Regions from separate parts of the Effusibacillus sp. SKA8 genome, predicted to be linked through region 2. Evidence: riboswitches for the same ligand, from Rfam matches in the RefSeq annotation. Region 2 holds a riboswitch; the other holds the start of a gene.
What was found. Region 2 has a riboswitch for cobalamin ahead of cobK (precorrin-6A reductase). Riboswitches for the same ligand answer to the same signal wherever they lie in the genome.

Region 1: it holds a riboswitch for cobalamin, as region 2 does, so the genes downstream of both, cobT (nicotinate-nucleotide--dimethylbenzimidazole phosphoribosyltransferase) here and cobK (precorrin-6A reductase) in region 2, are expected to answer to the same signal.

Annotation. Positions count from the first base shown of each region.
Region 1 is NZ_JBZCSF010000002.1:73,893-80,130, reverse strand. Features, by position in the region: gene AC4ED1_RS02635 (LCP family protein) at 1-258, shown strand, start outside; gene AC4ED1_RS02630 (histidine phosphatase family protein) at 311-988, opposite strand; cobalamin riboswitch at 1,024-1,216, shown strand; gene cobT (nicotinate-nucleotide--dimethylbenzimidazole phosphoribosyltransferase) at 1,323-2,387, shown strand; gene cobU (bifunctional adenosylcobinamide kinase/adenosylcobinamide-phosphate guanylyltransferase) at 2,374-3,045, shown strand; gene cbiB (adenosylcobinamide-phosphate synthase CbiB) at 3,042-4,043, shown strand; gene cobS (adenosylcobinamide-GDP ribazoletransferase) at 4,069-4,830, shown strand; gene cobD (threonine-phosphate decarboxylase CobD) at 4,833-5,885, shown strand; gene AC4ED1_RS02600 (DUF1360 domain-containing protein) at 5,914-6,238, opposite strand, start outside.
Region 2 is NZ_JBZCSF010000019.1:30,080-36,317, forward strand. Features, by position in the region: gene AC4ED1_RS13670 (energy-coupling factor ABC transporter permease) at 1-241, opposite strand, end outside; cobalamin riboswitch at 467-653, opposite strand; cobalamin riboswitch at 814-1,004, shown strand; gene cobK (precorrin-6A reductase) at 1,137-1,928, shown strand; gene AC4ED1_RS13680 (cob(I)yrinic acid a,c-diamide adenosyltransferase) at 1,903-2,502, shown strand; gene bluB (5,6-dimethylbenzimidazole synthase) at 2,499-3,161, shown strand; gene AC4ED1_RS13690 (phosphate/phosphite/phosphonate ABC transporter substrate-binding protein) at 3,156-3,983, opposite strand; gene AC4ED1_RS13695 (acyl-CoA dehydrogenase family protein) at 4,035-5,177, opposite strand; gene AC4ED1_RS13700 (sulfurtransferase TusA family protein) at 5,205-6,238, opposite strand, start outside.

The DNA of each region.
Region 1 (6,238 bases), on a different contig from region 2:
TCTGCCGCGATTCCCGGTTCGCCTGCCGCTACAAGCGGAATGGTGGGCAGGAACGGGACCGGACGTACCGCCCGGGTGACAAGCAGCGAAGGGGTCAACGTTCGCCAGGGACCGGGGACCAACAATCCGATCCTGACTTCGGTAGCGCCCGGTGAAGCGGTAACGGTACTAGGCGAACAAGGCGGTTGGTACAACGTGCAACTGAAAGACGGCACGGTCGGCTATATTTATGGTCCGCTGCTGACTTTGGAGCCGTAACACGCTTTCCCGCAAACGGGCGACTGCCTTCTCGGCTGTGTCCGTTTTTTGATCATGGAACACCGAGCCGCTTTTTTGCCGACTCGATCAGTTCCGCAAATTTTTCCTTCGGCAGATGGTCGGTCTGGTTGTGGATTTGCAACTGAAACTGTCCGTTGTCGTAAGCGATGGTTGTGAGGCTGCAATTGGCCACATGGTAACGGTTCCAGTGGGACAATGGTTCGCAGCAAATTCCCGCCAGGAAATACGCAATGGCGCCTGCGTGGGTGACAACCGCCACCGTTCTTCCCGGATGCTGTTCCGCGATGGAACGAAGGGCGGACTCGATGCGGCCAAATACCGCCTGCCGCGTCTCGCCGCCTTCCCAACCGAATTCGTCGGCGCCGGGATTGAGAGCCGTATCTACCATGTCCTTGTGCGTTTCATAAAGGCGGATGATGGACTGCCCGTCAAACAGGCCGAAATTCATCTCTTTCAGGTCATCCCGGCAGGTAAGAGGAACTCCGAGGCGAGTTGCGATAATTTCTGCGGTCTTCGCGGCTCGCGATAACGGGCTTGCGTAAACCGCATCCACCGGGCGGCCCGTCCGGGCAAGTTGTTCCAGCCGTTCCGCCGTGACCTCCGCTTGCTGAATCCCCACTTCGTTGAGCGGTGTATCCGTCCAACCGGAAAGGCGATATTGCAGGTTGTCGTCCGTGATGCCGTGCCGGATCAAATACAGTCTTGCCATTCGACTCACCTTGGTGCATGATGGAAGTAATTCAATAGTCTATTATACTCGCAGGTGCCGTTTTATAGAAACGGAGAATAGGGAAACCGGTTAGAGTCCGGTGCGGTCCCGCCACTGTGAGAGGGAGTTTCCGTTCATAAGTCACTGTCCGGACGATCGTTGCGGACGGGAAGACGAACGGCGGCGATGATCTCAAGCCAGGAGACCTGCCTGCGGGTTTTTGCTTGGCCGCTTTTCGAGGAAAAAGGGGCTGGTGCGCACGCGCCTGTCTCCCTTTGTCCTCCGGCAAGGGGAGAAAATTTTTTACCAAAAACATGATCTGGAGGAGATACATATGGCGTGGAAATTACCGGAAAACATCGAGGGACTCGACCAGGAAGCGATGAAACGCGCCGCAGAGCGGCACGGTCAGTTGACCAAACCGGCGGGCAGTCTCGGCCTGCTGGAGGAGATCGGGATCCGGCTGGCGGGCATCCAAGGCGAGACGATCCCGGCGGCGACGCCGGCTGCGGTGGTCGTGATGGCGGGCGATCACGGCGTTACGGAGGAAGGGGTGTCCGCTTTCCCGCCTGAGGTGACGGTGCAGATGGTCTTGAATTTCATGGCCGGCGGGGCGGCCATCAATGCATTGGCCCGCAACGCCGGGGCGGACGTGCATGTGGTCGACATCGGCGTCAAGTCGGATATTCCATGGACCGGTCCGTTGTCCAACCGGTTGTGGATTGAGAAGGTTCGCTACGGGACAGCCAACATGGCAAAGGGGCCGGCCATGACAAGAGAAGAAGCGGAACGTGCGCTGGCGGTCGGCTGGGAGATGGGGAGCAAGCTGCACGAACAAGGTTATAAAATCGTGGCGTTGGGCGAAATGGGCATCGGCAACACAACGGCCAGCGCGGCGATTGCGTCCGTTCTGACGGGAAGGCCAGTCCGAGAAGTGGTGGGAGCCGGCACCGGGCTCACTTCCGAGGGAGTTTGCCGCAAGATCGACGTGATCGAAAAAGCGATCCGCCTGAATGCCCCCGATCCCGCAGATCCGGTTGACGTGCTGGCAAAAATCGGCGGTCTTGAGATCGCGGGGCTGGCCGGTTTGACCCTGTCCTGTGCGGCACACCGGATCCCTGTCGTCGTGGACGGATTTATCACAAGCTCCGCGGTGCTGGCCGCGGCAAAAATCGAACCGTCGGTTCTGCCGTACCTGTTCGGATCGCATTGTTCCGTAGAGCCGGGGCATCGCATAACGCTTGATGCACTGGACGTACAGCCGCTGTTTGATTTTGCGATGCGCCTTGGCGAAGGTTCGGGAGCGGCGCTGGCCTTGCCGATTATCCAGGGAGCCGCCCGCGTGCTTCGCGAAATGGCAACTTTTGCGGAAGCGGGCGTCGCGAATGCGGATTCATAAGACCGAACAACTCCACGCGATAGTCATTGCGGCAACCGGCCGGGGGGCCGAAATGCGGTATGCAGGAGATGATAACTTGGACAAACCGGCAAAAATCGTTTTGGTGATTGGCGGTTCGCGCAGCGGCAAAAGCCGTTTTGCCGAAACTTATTGTTTGAAACTGCAGAGAGAAACGGGGCTGCCGGTAACATACATCGCCACCTGCCCGCGAATCGACGCGGAAATGGAAGCGAGAATCAGGGCTCACATCGAGCGGCGGCCGGCCGATTGGGGGTGCCTTGAGGAGCCGTGCGCAGCGGCGAAACTCATCCGCAGGCTGGATTCGTCAGCCGGCATTCTGCTGCTCGACTGCTTGTCGCTCCTGTTGAACAACTGGCTTTGGGAACGGGAAACGCAAGGAAACGCCGGGAGGCTTTCGGAACAAGAGGTCGCTTGCCGAACGGAAGACCTGATGCAAGCGTGCAGGGACTATCCGCATCCGGTCGTCATCGTGACGAGCGAAGTCGGGGCCGGAATCGTGCCTGAAACCGGATCTTTGCGGCAGTACCGGGATCTGCTGGGGGTTATGAACCAATGCGTCGCGGGCGCCGCCGATGCGGTGTACGCGGTAATCGCCGGGATCGCTGTCAATCTGAAGGAGTTTGAGACTCGGCTATGATTCATGTGTATCTGGCGTTTTTGCTCGATCTGCTTGTCGGAGATCCACGCTGGCTGCCGCATCCGGTCGTGATCATCGGCAACTGGATTGAGCGCTTGGAGCCGGCACTGCGCAGGGCGTTTCGGACGCCTGCGGCAGCGATCCGCACTGCCGGCGACAGTGGGTTGGCAGACGCCCGGGAAAAATGGGCCGGCGTCTTGCTGGCCGCAATCGTTGTCGGGGGCAGCGGGTGCGCGGTAATTGGGCTGCTCCTGTTGGCTTCTTGGATCAGTCCGTGGCTCGCGGCGTTCGTCAATATCTGGCTGATTTCGACGACAATTGCCGTCCGGGGATTGGCGGAAGCGGGCAACGGCATTCGCCGGGCGCTGGAGCGAGGTGAGCTGGAGCGGGCAAGAGAATTGGCGGGATGGATCGTCAGCCGGGACACGAAAAACTTGCCGGAATCCGAGGTGGTCCGGGCAGCCGTGGAAAGCGTCGCGGAAAATATTGTGGACGCCGTGACCGCACCGCTTTTTTACGCCATGATCGGGGGCGCCCCGCTGGCGATGATGTACCGCGCGGCCAATACCCTCGATTCGATGGTGGGGTACAAGAACGACCGCTATCTCCGGTTCGGTTGGGCATCCGCCAGACTGGACGATCTGCTGAACTGGATACCGGCGCGGATTACAGGCGTGCTGGTGGTGGTCGCCGCCTGGCTGTTGCGATACTCGCCGCAAGGCGCGTGGAAGATGATCTGCAGGGATGCGGCCAAACATCCGAGCCCGAACAGCGGAATACCGGAGGCGGGCGTCGCCGGCGCGCTGGGAATCCGGCTTGGCGGACGAAATGTCTATCACGGCCGGGAAACGTTCCGCGCCTACCTGGGAGAACCGCTTCAGGAATTGGCTCCCGTGCACATTGCGCAGACGATTCGCATTTTGTACGTCAGTTCGGTCTCGATGTTGCTTTGCGGCGGCGCGGTCTGGAGCGTGTTCCGGGCGGAGTGGCACTATTGAATCACGATGGCGGGAGGGAACCCCCTTGCATTCGATTCTGCAGGAATGGAAAATGGCGATTCGGTTTTTGACGAGGATTCCGTGGCCGGAGCGAGGGGGTACACAGCCTGTTTCGTTTGATGAAGGGGCCTTTGTCCGCAGCGTGCGCTGGTACCCTTATGTCGGTTTGCTGATCGGCGGGATCCTTGCCGGGCTTTCCTTGCTTTTCGACGGTCGGCTGCCTGTTGCGGCGGCAAGCGTTCTGCTTCTGATCAGCGAAATTGCGCTGACCGGAGGATTGCATCTGGACGGTCTGATGGATACGGCGGACGGACTGTTGAGCGGGCGGGACCGGGAACGAAAACTCGAGATCATGAAAGACAGCTGTGTGGGGGCGATGGGCGTGATCGCGCTGGTCTGCCTGTTTTCCCTGAAGTGGGTCCTGCTGTCCGCGGTCGGCGGGCGGTTTCCTTTGTTGCTGTTGGTGATGCCGGCGGTGGGACGGGCGGCGATCGTGTGGGCGATCGCCAAGTATCCGCCCGCCCGGCGGGACGGAATGGGAGCGGTGCTGGCGGGGAAAGTCACTTTTTCGCAATGGGCGGTCGCAGGCGCGGTGCTGCTGTTGCCTTTGGCCCTGTGGCGATGGCAGGGAGCCGTTTTGCTCGCCGTTTGCGGGTTGCTGACATGGTGGATGTCATCCGGCATCAGCCGGGCGCTCGGAGGACTGACCGGTGATGCGTACGGAGCGATTTGTGAAGTGACGGAGGTCATCTTTTTGTTGACGGCACTGGGGGTGTTGACGGTTTGAGCATGCAGCATGGGGGAAACATTGCCCGGTACCAGCGCGAATGGGGGTGGAAGCGGGAGGAAATGGTGGATTTCAGCGCAAATCTGAATCCGTTGGGCCCGCCTGAATCCGTACTTGCAGCGATGCGGGACGCGCTTTCGCGCATCGCCGATTATCCGGACCCGAACGGCGGGAATGTGTTGGCCGCCCTGGCGGAGAAATGGTTGTTGCCGGCCGACCGGTTTTTGCTTGGGAACGGGGCGGCCGAACTGATTTTTCTGGCGATGCGGTTGATTCGTCCGAAGCGGATTGCCACGGTTGCCCCCGCATTCCGGGAGTATGAACAGGCGGCGAGACTGGAAGGGGCGGAGATCATGCGGATTCCCTTGTCGGCAGAGGCCGATTTTTTCGTCGAACGGGAACCGCTGTTAAAAGCCCTGCCGGATGTGGATATGCTGGTGCTTGCCAACCCGAACAACCCGACCGGACGCTGTGTCGACCGTTCCGTAATGACGGATCTTTTGCGGGCGGCCGCGGATAGGGACAAATGGCTACTGGTCGATGAGGCGTTTCTCGATTTTCTGCCGGATGAAGAGGAAAGAAGCTTGATACGGCATGTCACCGGGAACGACAGGCTGATCGTGATCCGATCGATGACCAAATTTTATGCGGTTCCGGGTATCCGGATCGGCTATCTGGCGGCGGCGGATGATCTGGTTGAGCGCATGCGCGGGATGCAGGTCCCCTGGTCGGTGAACACATTGGCTCAGGCGGCCGCCGTGGCGGGATTGAAAGACCGGGGATTTCAGGCGAAGACGCTGCGGTGGCTGACGTCCGAACGGACATTTCTGGCGGAGAAGTTGCAAGAAAAAGGGTACCGGGTGTTTTCGTCAGACGCCAATTTTTTGCTGGTCCGCCGGCATGACGTGCATATCGGGCAATTATGGCCGGAGTTGGCGGCGAAGGGGCTGTTTGTCCGCGACTGCCGGTCTTTTGCGGGACTGGACGAGACCTATTTTCGGACGGCAGTGCGGACGCGGGAGGAAAACCTGCGGCTGGTGGTGGCGCTGAAATGACAGGTCTGGACTGACTTTGGCAAACCGCTTATTCGTTAGATTTTTGCGACAGCAATTGGATCGATTTGGTTCCGACTCCGACCAGCGTTTCCAAGATCGCTTGCGCCCCGGCGACCGACAGGACAAAGATCACCGGCATCGCGAGCGACGGCATCAACAGGTATGCCCCACCGAGCAGAATCGCGCTCCAGACCCCCGCGCACCAATAACAGTTGAGCAGATAACCGAACATGGAAACGGGAACTTTTTTCGTTGACGAATGGCCTGCTTCGTCAACGATTCTTTTTTTGCGGAGAAACGGGTTCCGCAAAAATTCGGTGATTTTGTCAAACACGATCAAGTGGGTAAACCGG
Region 2 (6,238 bases):
ACGCTCCCGCCAGTCCCAGCATTAACTTTGCCTCGGGACACCGTTTGACCGTGCGTTGAATGGAACGAAGCCCAAGGAGAAAAAAGGGCAGAAACGCCAGCCACCAGAAACCGGCCCACCAAACGGGCAAAAATCCTTCCATGATATGCATCCCGTAGGCGGCTTGCGGCGCGGCAACAAGAAAATACAAAACAAACCCGGAAATTAAGACAAAACTAGACACAAAACGTCGTTTTCGCATTCCAGCAGCCCGGCAACCTTTCCCCATTGCATTAAAAAATGCACAAAAAAATGCAATGGAAGAAGCTGCGGTATCCTCCCTTCGTGTAAAAAATTTCATGCCCCCGCAAAAAACCCCGGCCGAAAAGGCCGGGGTCGCGAAAACGACGGAAATTTGCAGCAAGGGGAACATCCGCCACATCCGCAAGGTTTTTATCCAACACCGAACCTTTTCCTCGAAGGCTGAGCAGGTGTACTCGTTTAGGTAGGTCTCCTGGCTTCCGGTTCATCGCGCTCTTTCGCCTTCCCTGATGACTCAAGTGGCATTTCCGAAAGAAAGCTCGCCGGTTACAGTGGCGGGACCGCTCGGGATTTGCACCCGATTCCCTGTTACCCCTTGTTCCCACAAGGGCACCTAGACGAGAACAATATGCCGTTTTTATGACAAACAGGATTGCAATATTTAAAATTAGGATACACGTACCCAAGACGGTTTGTCTATATCAATTTTTGCAAAAGAAACTGGCAGGATTTTCGCAAGGATGTTAGAATACATCAAGCAACACAAATTTTTGCCGATTTTGCCGAAAACAAATTTTTGCTTTGGGAACAGGTCCCCGTAAATCACCTGTCCGGGGACAAGAGGGAAGTCCGGTGCAAAGCCGGCGCGGTCCCGCCACTGTGACGAGGAGTCCTGTACGGAAAACCACTAGGCATAGCCCCGGGAAGGGAAGTGCAGGGCGATGAATCGAAGCCAGGAGACCTGCCTGTTCCAACGGCACCGCCGGGTATGCGGTCATGCCCGATCACCTACGGGAGATAGGGAGGTGCCACGCAAGGCTTTTCGCTCGCGGTTTGCGGCCTTGGCGTGTCCTCCCCTCCCTCGCGAGGGGATTTTTTATTGGGAGGGGCGACGAATGATCTTTTTTTTGGCGGGCACCAGCGATGCCCGTGAATTGGCGCTGGAACTCAAGGCCCAAGGCTACCCGTTGCTGGCGTCGGTGGTCACGGATTCGGCGGCCGGTTCCCTGCGGGAGGCGGGGATTGACGTATCAGTCGGGAGAAAAACGGCCGGGGAGATGTACGACCTCCTCCGGCAAAAAAAAGCCGCCGCCGTCGTCGACGCCAGCCACCCGTTTGCCGAAATCGCGTCGCAAAACGCGATGCAGGCGGCCCATCTGGCCGGGATTCCCTATTTTCGCTATGAACGCCCCGGCACCCTCCTCTCCGATCATCCGCTGATCACATATGTACGGGACTACCGGGAGGCGGCCGAGGTCGCGTTGGAGCAAAAAGGAACGGTTTTTCTCACAACAGGTTCCAAAACGCTGCACATTTTCGCAAAACTTCTGAACGGTGTCGAAGGGGTTCGCATGATCGCCCGCATGCTGCCGACAGAAGAGAACATGCGAAAGTGCTCGGAACTCGGAATTCCGCAAAAAAACATTGTGGCGATGCAGGGCCCCTTCAGCGAAGAACTGAATCTGGCTTTCTACCGCCATTACGGAGTCACCGCCGTCATCACCAAAGAATCCGGAGCGGAAGGCTCCGTTCGGGAGAAGGTCAAGGCGGCGTTGGACAACGGGATCCGGGTGATCGTCATCTGCCGGCCCGGAATCGATTACGGGCGGGTGTACGAAACGGCAAGCGATGTAATCCTGGCGTTAAAGGAGGCGGTTTCCCATGAGCATCTACACGCGCAGCGGTGACCGGGGCAGGACAGCCCTTGTCGGAGACCGCCGGGACAAAGATGACTTGCGGGTGGACGCCTACGGGACGGTGGACGAAGCCAACTCCTTCGTCGGCGACGCGCTCGCGCTGCTTGAAGAGACGCCGTTTGATTTGCAGGATATGGCGGATGTTCTGCACGATATCCAACAGGAACTGTTCGATGTCGGCAGCGATCTCGCAACCGTCGGCGGGGTCCGCCCTTACAAGGTGACAGCGGACATGGTGGACCGTCTTGAACCGTTAATCGATCGCTACATGCAACAGACCGTTCCGGTGAAAAAATTCATCGTGCCGGGCGGTTCCCGTCCCGCCGCCAAGCTTCACATCTGCCGCACCGTGACCCGCAGAGCGGAACGGCGGGTTGTCGCCCTGGCCAAAGTGGAATCGGTCAACCCTGAATGCCTGCGGTACCTCAACCGGCTGTCCGACCTGTTCTTCGCGATGGCCCGTGCCGCCAACGCGAGATGCGGGCGTCCGGACCGCGAGTATGTCCGCTCCCGCCATGTGTTCCGGCACGCGATGGGAAAAGGAAAGGAGTTGGATTCCGTATGAAACGGCACGCATTCAGCCAGGCGGAACGGGCCGCCGTTTACAAAGCGATCTACGAACGGCGGGACATCCGCTCATTTTTACCCGACCCGATTGAGGAAGAGGCGCTGTTGCGCATTTTGGACGCGGGCCACCACGCCCCTTCCGTCGGTTTCATGCAGCCGTGGAATTTTATTTTGATCCGTTCGGAAGACGTCAAACGGCAATTGCGGGACGCCGTGGAGAGGGAACGAATCGCCGCCTCTCTGCATTTTGAGGATCGGCAGCGGGACTTGTATTTGAAGTTAAAAGTCGAGGGTATTTTGCAAGCGCCGCTGACCATCTGCGTCACCTGCGACCCGACCCGCGGCGGACGCCACGTATTGGGCCGCAACTCGATTCCCGAGACGGACGTGTTTTCCGTTTCCTGCGCGATTCAGAACATGTGGCTCGCCGCCCGGGCGGAAGGGATCGCCATGGGCTGGGTGTCGATTTTCAAAAAACAAGACATCCGGCACATCTTGTCCATCCCGCCGCACATCGATCCGGTCGGCCTCATCTCCCTTGGCTATACGGAAGAATTCCCGCCGCGTCCGTTGCTTGAAAGCTCCGGCTGGAGACGGCGCATCCCGCTTGCAGAATTGATTTTTGAAGAGCAATGGGGGCAGCGGTCGCCCTTATAACAAATTTTGATCCCGCATCGCGTCAAACAGGACTTTGTATCCGTCCAATCCCTCGCCTTCCGCCCGGACCCATTCGTTCAGCCCTTCCATTTCCATCATTTTGCGGATTTCGGGCTGATTCGGGTCCATCGCGAAGAGCAGTTCGGCAAACCGGTTGCCAAGCCCCTCGTCAAAATCCGGCAGTACGGTGAAATTGCAGTGGGAATAGCCGGGCGAAGTCCATATTCCCCGGATCTGACGGGTATCCGCCAATCCCTGCTCGAGCATCCGAATCCACGTGGATTCGCCGACCGCTCCCGCATCCGCTTCCCCTTCTTTTAACGCCCGCAGGACTTCATATTCGCTGGTGCCTGTGTCGCCATGCTTGCCGACATCCAGATTATACCGGATGAGGGTCACATCCGTTTCGGGATTGATCCCGTTTTGCTTGAGGAAATGGTACGGCAGGATCGCCGCCTGCCCCGAATCGGCACTGCCCAGCGCAAACCGCTTGCCTTTCAAATCCTGCAGCGAGTCGATGCCCCGGTCGGTTCTGGCAATGATCTTCGATGTGAACCCGATGTCGGTGTCGCGCATTCCCAAAACTTTCGCCTTTCCTTCCAATCTGTGTTGGATTCGCACGTACGCCACGTTCGTGTTCCAGGCAATATCGATAAAACCGCTTAACAATGCGTCAACCTGCGCTTCATAGTTGGAAAACAAAACATAATCGATCGGAAACCCGTTCTTCTGATAATACTCCCGTATGATATCCCAGATTTGAATGACTTTCGGATCGTAAGCGACCGCTCCAACCATGACGGCTCTGTCTCCCCCGCTCATACAAGACCTCCCCATCCTTTTCCGAACCATCCTTTGCCAAAAAAAAGATTTCTAGAACAACGGCAGCCCGGCAACCGATTTTCCAATCCACTCTTTCAACACTTCGACCGTGGGCGCCATGACGGACCCGGCCCGGGCATCCCGCAAATATCTTTCGACCGGAAGGGAACGGGTGTATCCCTGCCCGCCGCATACCTGCATCGCCAGATTGGTGACCCGGATCGCGCTTTCCGAGGCGATGATTTTCGACTGCATCACCTGCAGAACGGCACCCTCCTCTCCCCGGTCGGCCGCTTTTGCCGCATTTTGCAGAAAGAGAGAGGCAGCCTCCACACTGCCGTGCATCTCCGCCAGATAAAATTGAATCGCCTGCACCTCCGCCAAAGAGCGTCCGTCCGCGTACTTTCTGGTTTTGGCGTGTTCCAGCGCGGCCAGGTAAGCCCCTCTCGCCAGTCCGACATTCACCCCCGAACCGCCCAAAATAAACGTGGGAGCGACCACCTGAAAGACCATGTCCATGCCGTCCCCTTCCGCTCCGACAAGATTGGAGAGAGGAACTTTCACGCCTTCCAGCAGCACGTTGATACTGTTGTTGCCGGCGAGGCCGATTCCGTCCCAGGTCCCTTCGAACCGTACGCCGGGCGCATCCGTATCGACGATGATCATGTCGAGCCCCTTGTCCGGAGAGGAGGCGTTGGTCAACACAATCAGAAAATCCGCCCGGTCCCCATTTGTGACAAAGCTTTTCTTGCCGTTCAGTATCAACTGGCCGTCCGCAAATTCGGCTTTGATTTCCGGCGAATAAAAATGCGCCCCGGTGCCCCGTTCGCTGAAAGCGAGGGTGCCGATTTTTTCGCCCCGGGCAATCGGGTGCAGATACCGCTCCCGCTGATCGGGGGTCGCTTTCGACGCAATCACCCGCGTCGCGCATGAATGCATCAAAAAACACATCGCTGTCGAACCGCAGCTTTGGCCGATCACTTCTGTCACGGCAGCCAGGTCGGACAGGGAGCCACCAAGCCCGCCCGCTTCCTCCGGCACAAGCAGTCCCAAGAGCCCCGCCTTGCCAAGCGCATCAAACGCTTCCTGCGGGAACCGTTTTTCCCGATCGATCTCCGCCGCCAGCGGGGCGATCACCTCGTTTGCGATTTGCCGCGCCAATTCAACCGGATTTCGTTCCACCGCAACTGTCATGTTGCTCAACTCCCCTCCATGTTTGAATCACATAAAATTTGGCGTGTGAGATTCCGAAATTTTCCGAGCCGTTTCCGGATCCAGACCGATTTGCAGCATGCGCTGGATGCGGTGTTCGTGCATGAGCTCCTGCAGCCGGTTCACTCTGTCGAACCCGGTTTTCAGGTTGTCGGGAGTGCGGCCGCCGCCCGCAAGAACGGCCAGCGCTTCCAGCAGGTGAGAATTGTCGCTGGCGGCCGCCGAATTCAGATATTCGTTTCTTTCTTCCGCCGCATCGACCAGAGATTGGCTCCGTTTCGGGTTCCGAGACAAAATGTGCCGCACATGCCCGATTCCGTAAGAAACGTGGCGTCCTTCGTCGATTTTCGCGAGATGGACGATTTTCTTCGTCACCGGGTCGGGCGCGTATTCTTCCACAAAGTGCAGCAGGTCGAGAAACGTCCCTTCTCCCAGAACATGCAGCAGGAACGAGGATTTGAAATAGTCCTCCTGAATATACAGGCTGTGCAGCGAACGCTCGGTCAACGCGGAGGAAAATTGCAGCCCGCCGCCGCCCGCCAGCGCCCGTTTCGTAAACGCTTCAATGTGCCGGGCCTCGTCTTGCACCAGCGTGGACAGATACATCAGGACCTCGATGTAATGCGGGTTGATTCGGGCCATGAACTTTGCCGGGATGTACAAAGCGGAGTATTCGTTTTCCGCCAGAAAGGTCATGATCTGGCAGACCGCCCATTCCATCTCGTCCGGCAACTCCGGCAGCCGGTCCCAGGGGATATCGGTCGTCGCGTTCCACTGGTTTTCCTTGGCCTGTTCATACAGATCGGCCAAATTGTCGGCCCACACTTCATCTTTCCGGTTGATCGCAAACCCAAAATCCGGCACTCCCGGTTCCGCCACGGCGCCGCGCGGCACAAACCCGATATAGGCGGGCGCCTGTTCCAGCAGTTCGCCGGCCCGCCCCCGGAACCAGTCGCGAACCTCCAGCCGTTTGCCGTTCCGCAGAGGAATTTTAATGCCCCAGTCCGGCTTCTCCGTTGCCGCCGCATGGTTTTTGCGGATCA